3 regions of the Novimethylophilus sp. genome follow, and region 3 is predicted to be linked to each of the others. Evidence: predicted binding sites of a transcription regulator. Region 3 holds the regulator's gene; each other region holds the start of a gene.

Region 1 (2,266 bases), on a different contig from region 3:
CGGCAACGGCTCCCCGAGCGTGATGTCGGATGGGCGGAGTTTGATCAGGATATTTCCCTCTCAGGCACGAATGTCGCTTGGTTGATAATGTATATCCGGATAGCCATCAGGTAGGCATCTAGGAATAAATTATATCGGATAGTATCATCTGTTTTGCGCAGGGCAGTAACGCTGCTGATATTCCTTCCCACTATGGATTCTGCCCCAATTTATCTTAGAAGCTTATTTTCCGATGCATAAACGATCGCTCGCTGGCTTGGTGGCCTCGCTTGGCCTGGTTTTCTGGGCTGGCTCGGATTTTGTACGCCCAGCGTGCGCCGCGGACGCTGCAAAACCGGGTGCGACGGTGGATTCCAAATTGCCGGCCAAGGTGCAAACCCGCAGCGCCGAGGAGATTCCGGAGCAGAACAAGTTTTACGATCCGGAAAATCCCGATTATCAGAAACTGCAAAAAGCCAACGAATCGCTGGCGGGCTTCCCGCTGGACAAGAAAGGCTACGTGGACTGGATGGGCGCGTTGCGCAGCGGCTTTATCAGCCCGCGCGCCGACCTGAAGGGCAAAAGCGCCATGGATGTGCTGGATCTGGACGTGATCCTCAAGAACACCAGGGATATGCCCTACGTCAAGTTTCCGCACAAGTCGCACACCATGTGGCTGGCCTGCAGCAATTGCCACGACAAGCCTTTTATTCCCAAGGCCGGCGCCAACCAGATCAGCATGACCAAGATTTTCCAGGGCCAGTTCTGCGGCATGTGCCACGACCGGGTGGCCTTCATCACCTTTTTTTCCTGCGAGCGCTGCCATAGCGTGCCTCACGACAATACCAAGGCCTGGTGGTAAAAACCGTTAAAGCATAAGCCGCATGCTGCCGTTAATATCACCGAGCAGAGCCCGCTTTGCTCATCTCCATGCTAAAACTCCGCGGCAGCTTATCCCTGCCGCTTTTTTATCCCGGATTGCCAGACGCAGCCTCCTGCACCAACATGAGGCGCGCCTGGCAGGCAGGCACCATATCTACGCAAGCCGGACTGCTTCAGCGCCCGCACGAGTATTCTTGTAAATCATGTTTATCCATTAATTACAAGGTGGTGGCGACAGTGGCACGAGGCTTGCTAGCACGGTGGCGTGACATTCGAGTCGTCAAAAACTATCCGGGTGATGCTGGTTGATGAAAATCAGGAGCGCGCCATTCCTCTCAAGCAAGTCTTGAGGGAAGCGGGCTACCAGGTGATCGCCTATATCTCCGATATGGCGGATTTGAACAAGGAGGTGGCGAAGCTGAACCCCGACGTCATCATTATCGATATCGATTCGCCGAGCCGCGATACGCTGGAGCATATCAGCCTGGCGGGCCGCGACGATCCGCGACCCATCGTGATGTTCACGCACGACGGCGATACCGAGAAGATACGTTCGGCGACGCGGGCCGGCGTCAGCGCCTATGTGGTGGGCGGCATCAGCAACGAACGGCTGAAGCCCATCATGGATGCCGCGCTGGCGAGATTTGACGAATACCGGGCATTACGCTTGCAACTGGATACGGCCAATAACAAGCTGGCCGAGCGCAAGGTGATCGAGCGTGCAAAAGGCATCCTGATGCAGCGCCGCAACATTAACGAGGATCAGGCATACCAGGCGCTGCGCAAGCTGGCGATGGACAGGAACGAACATCTCGGCGCAGTGGCGAGACAGGTGGTCGAAGCGGCGCAGCTGCTTAGCTAGATTCTGAAATGCGGCCCAATGGCGGGCTGTATTTTGCAGTAAACGACGGGGCATTGTGGCCCTCCCGGACAAAGGCGTCCATTCTTGAGCGGATTTTTGATTCGCGGGAATGGGCGCCTTTTTGTTTTCAGGTTTTCAACATCGACGAAAGGAAATGCAATGAGCGATAAAGCTGATGCCGCCGCGGAAGTGGCACCGAGCAATCCGCAACGCCGCAATTTCATCAGGATGAGCGTGGCTGCGATGGGCGCATCCGCGATGATGGGGCTGGTGCCGGAAAAAGTGCGCTCTTCGGCCTGGGCGGCCGGCAAGGATGCGCCGGAAAAAACCGAGGTGAAGATTGGCTTCATCCCCTTGACCGATTGCGCCCCCATCGTGGTCGCCGCCGAAATGGGCTTCGACAAGAAGTACGGCATCAAGATCACGCCGTCCAAGGAGGCTTCCTGGGCTGGCGTGCGCGACAAGGTGGTCAACGGCGAACTCGACGCGGCGCATGTGCTGTACGGGCTCGTCTATGGCGTGCAGCAGGGCATCGGCGGCCCG
Region 2 (2,266 bases), on a different contig from region 3:
AATGTCTCCTGGTTTGGGTGTTTGGAAACCGATAGGCCGGGTTGCTCGTCCAGCCCGCCGGATAGTACGCTACTTCAAATAACCCGACGATCCCTTAGAAGCTCTTGGTGAGCGTCAGAAGGAACTTGGTCTTGTCAATTTCCTTGTGGTTATTCGCGTTGTCAAATGATGCAAAGTTACTGTAAGCGTTTGAACCGGAAGTACCGGAAACCGCGCCGTTGACCGACCAACCGCCATCCCAGCTTTTGGTGGCGCCAACCTTGTACCAGGTCCAATCCAGTCCGGTACTGTCAGCAATCATTTGATGGCCAATTTCACCAGCAACATTCCACCCCGGTGCGACGTCATAGCTGACATTGCCCTGAACATAGGTGGAATAACGCGTACTACCCTTAGTATCGACGCCTGCCCTAGAACCGAAAAAGCTAGGTGCATTGCCCACACCTACCGCGGTCGCACTGCCTGAGTTATCAACATTCCAGCCATAAAACTTGGTCAGCGTGGTTCCGGCTTTTACCGAGAACCATTTCCAGCCCAGGCTACCGTACAGCTCGGCGGTGTTGAGCTTGGAAGACTTATATTTCCCTAGCGGCGGCTGGAATGCCGGAGCCTTGTCAAAGTTGGCATCCGGGTAATAAACATAAATCAAACCCACGTCATACTTGAAATCGGTGGCGAACGAATTGCGGATACCGCCGTAGAAGTCCATTTCCACATTGGCGTTCGGCAGCCAATGGCTGGAAACATTGGACCCCCAGAAACCGGCATAGGCGCCGGAAGCATGATCGGCTTCAATACCCAATTGGGCCGCCGGCTTGCCCCAGGTTTGGGTTTGGCCGCGCCAGATATAGTCGCTCACTACGGAAATCGAACCCGGGAAAGTCCAGTTCGGTGCCGGCGCGGCCGCAGCGGGAGCAGCTTCGGCCGGAGCGGCCTTGGCAGCATCTTCCGCCATGACGGTTGCCGACAGGGTGAATCCCGCGCCAAGCAAACCGGTAATCATTAGAAATTTGCGCATTTGCATTTCCTTTCTTAATAAAAAACTAAATGAGCATCCAGTTATAAGCAACACCCATGCCAAAATAATATCAACATAAAAATCATGTGGTTATGATGTTATGGAAAGTTTTTTCACATAGCAATCTGCATGATTTATGGTTTCAAAATAGTGCACTATGGGTTTTCTGCACCCTGGTGGTGCCATTTTTAAAAAGAAATCGCCGCGAAAATGGGACTGGCTAGAGAAAATAGCGGCCATGACATGAGAAATCGCCACCATATCCATTAAAATCAATATATTGAAATATTCGATAGCACTTGGTAAGTGGTATGTGGGTACGCACTATTACAGGGCGCATTTGCCACGCCAGAACAAACCAGGATAGAAATTTAATGAAAAAATCATGGGCTGCGTAAATGTTCGTAAATGTTATAAAACACATTGCGACAATGCGCTTTTTTTGACTATCCCTGCTCAAGAAATGGAGGTTACGTAGTTGCGCCAGCCGCCATAAGCCGAAATGTCGAGTGCCTGGGTCGTGGCATAGGCCTCGCATAAAAAGCCTTGCACCGATTCGTGGTCAACAAGCTCCAGGGTACCGATGCCGAGCGGGGCGGGGATGGCGGCGACGAAGGTACCGTAGTGGCGCAAGGGCAGCTCCCATACCTCTACCTCGATTTTGGCGCCGCCTTCGGCCATCCGCACCAGACCAGGACGCGGCGGCACAAAATCCTGCAGTTGGTAGAGCCGGTAGTGTGGAGTGGTGGTGGTCTGCTTGAGCAGCTTGCCGCCTAGGACGATCAGTTGTCCATTCAGCGGCAGGCCGCTCATGTGCGCGCCGCATACCGCGACTTTTACCATTCCATCCGTGGTCATGATTCAAGATTGCGTTGCATGCGCGCACCAAGATTGAGCAGCATGGCGTCGCTGAATGCCGGTGCGCACAAAGTCACGCCGAACGGCAGCCGGTCCGACTGGAAGCCGGCGGGCACCGCAATGGCGGAAAGATCGAGCAGGTTCATGAAGTTGGTGTAATAGCCCAGACTGTTGTTGCAGCGCACCGGCTCGGCCTCCACTTCCGCCACGGTGTAGATGGTGCCGGCAGTGGGGGTGAGCAGCACCTCGATGTCGTCCCATATTGCTTCACTCTGCCGCTGCAACGCCTTGAGGCGATACAGTGCGGCATAGGTATCGGCAGCGGAAAAGCGCGTGGCGCCGCCGATGATCTGGCGCGTCACCGGGAACAGGGCATCGGGCTTGGTTTCG
Region 3 (2,266 bases):
ATGAACCCTTCGCCGGCATCGACCCGATTGCAGTGATCGATATCCAGAAAATCATCCGCTTCCTCAAGGAACAAGGCATAGGAGTGCTGATTACCGACCATAACGTGCGCGAAACGCTCGGCATTTGCGACCGTGCTTATATTGTCAACGACGGCCGCGTAATGGCGGCCGGGCGGCCCGACGAAATCATCGCCAACGAAAGCGTGCGCGAGGTTTACCTCGGCAAGGATTTCCGGCTGTAAGCATCGACCATGAAGCAATCATTACAACTTCGCCTTTCGCAGCACCTGGCGCTCACCCCGCAGCTGCAGCAGTCCATCCGCCTGCTGCAGCTGTCTTCGCTGGAACTGGGGCAGGAACTGGAGCAGATGCTGCAGGAAAACCCGCTGCTGGAACGGGGCAGCGAAGAAGATGCGGTGACGCCGAACTATACCGGCACCGACAGCCAGACCGTCGATACCGAGGTCGGCGCTCCGGCTGAAACCCCGGAATCGCCGGACTCGGCCGAAACGGATTTCAGTTCGGTGGAAAGCGAACGCTGGGACAAGGTTTCCAGCGGCAACGCCAGCAGCGACGACGATAACGAGTACCTGTTCCAGGAGCCGGACGCGCCCACGCTGCGCGAGCACCTGCTGGAGCAATTGCGCATGATGCCGCTGTCCGAACATGATCAGGCGCTGGCCGCGCTGCTGGTGGATGCGATCAACGAAGACGGCTATCTGGATCAGCCGCTGGAAGAACTGGCGGAGATGCTGCCCGCCGAACTGGAAATCGACCTGCTGGAGCTGCAAACGGCGCTCAAGCTGGTCCAGCATCTCGACCCGCTCGGCGTGGGGGCGCGCAATCTGGCCGAATGCCTGGAGTTGCAGTTGCTCGCACAGCCCGAGGATACTCCGCAGCGGGATATGGGGCTGCTCATCGTGCGCAACCATTTACCGCTGCTGGCGACGCGCGACTATGCACGCCTGAAAAAAAACCTGCGCTGCGATGACGAAACCCTGCGCGCGGCACAGCTGCTCATCACCCGGCTAGACCCCCGCCCCGGCTCCGCTTTTACCCGCATCGAAGCCGACCACTACGTGCAGCCGGAAGTGGTGGTGAAAAAAGTCAAAGGCATGTGGCTTGCCAGCCTGAATGGCGAGGCCGTGCCCAAATTGCGCATCAACCGCATGTATGCGGACATTCTCACCCGCAACCGCGACAGTTCCAGCCAGTACCTGTCCACGCAAATGCAGGAGGCGAAATGGTTCATCAAGAACATCCAGCAGCGCTTTGCCACGATATTGCGCGTGTCCCAGGCGATCGTCGACCGCCAGCGCAACTTCTTCGAGCATGGCGACGTGGCAATGCGTCCCATGGTGCTGCGCGAAATCGCCGACGAGCTTGGCCTGCATGAATCGACCATTTCGCGGGTGACTACCCGCAAGTACATGCTTACACCGAGCGGTGTTTATGAACTCAAATATTTCTTCGGCAGCCATGTCGCTACCGAATCCGGCGGCGCCTGTTCGGCCACCGCCATACGCGCATTAATCAAGCAATTCGTTGCTGCGGAGGAGCCGCGCAAGCCGCTCTCCGACAACCAGATTGCCGACATTCTTGGACAGCAGGGTATCGTCGTGGCACGCCGCACTATCGCCAAATACCGCGAATCTTTGCAGATACCCGCTGCCAATCAACGCAAGACCATCTAGAGGAGAGCATCATCATGAACCTGAACCTGACCGGACATCATCTCGAAATCACTCCGCCGCTGCGCGATTACGTCCAGTCCAAACTGGAGCGCATCACCAATCATTTCGACCATGTGATCGACGTCAAGGTCACCCTGACCGTGGAAAAGCTGGCGCAGAAAGCCGAAGCCACCATCCATGTTCCCGGCAGCGACCTGCATGCGGAATGCAGCAACGGCGACATGTATAGCGCGATCGATTTGCTGGCGGACAAGCTGGATCGTCAGGTGCTGAAGTTCAAGGAAAAAATTTCCGACCACCACCGCTCCAATGGCGGCGTCAAGCACCAGAACGCCGAATAAGGTTAAAAAAACCATAACAGCATTCAACCGCAGATAAATGCCGATGAACGCAGATAAAACAGATTATTCAGACAATCACTATCCTTTTTTGCATGCATCTTACGCTGTGCTGCGAATAGTAAATCGATTGCTGAGCCATCGGCATTTATCTGCGTTCATCGGCGGTTAACCTTCTTACATGGCCCAGATCACCGTTGCCGAGCTTTACCGCGATACCCGCCGCAAGCTGCG

What was found. The regulator sigma-54, encoded in region 3, starts transcription at its own class of promoters, with help from an activator protein. The targets are predictions, from matches to a motif close to TGGCACNNTTCCTGCT.
Region 1: VGK14_RS10795 (ANTAR domain-containing response regulator) is a predicted target of sigma-54. The motif match lies at 1,100-1,115, and genes of this name have one in related genera.
Region 2: VGK14_RS12255 (TorF family putative porin) is a predicted target of sigma-54. The motif match lies at 1,065-1,080, and genes of this name have one in related genera.

What each region holds. Positions count from the first base shown of each region.
Region 1 is NZ_DASXVH010000073.1:2,906-5,171, reverse strand. It holds gene VGK14_RS10805 (HD-GYP domain-containing protein) at 1-6, opposite strand, end outside; gene VGK14_RS10800 (c(7)-type cytochrome triheme domain-containing protein) at 233-841, shown strand; gene VGK14_RS10795 (ANTAR domain-containing response regulator) at 1,160-1,723, shown strand; gene VGK14_RS10790 (CmpA/NrtA family ABC transporter substrate-binding protein) at 1,883-2,266, shown strand, end outside.
Region 2 is NZ_DASXVH010000084.1:39,178-41,443, reverse strand. It holds gene VGK14_RS12255 (TorF family putative porin) at 95-1,018, opposite strand; gene VGK14_RS12250 (allophanate hydrolase-related protein) at 1,475-1,876, opposite strand; gene atzF (allophanate hydrolase) at 1,873-2,266, opposite strand, start outside.
Region 3 is NZ_DASXVH010000013.1:8,966-11,231, reverse strand. It holds gene lptB (LPS export ABC transporter ATP-binding protein) at 1-242, shown strand, start outside; gene VGK14_RS01135 (RNA polymerase factor sigma-54) at 252-1,694, shown strand; gene hpf (ribosome hibernation-promoting factor, HPF/YfiA family) at 1,709-2,035, shown strand; gene hprK (HPr(Ser) kinase/phosphatase) at 2,214-2,266, shown strand, end outside.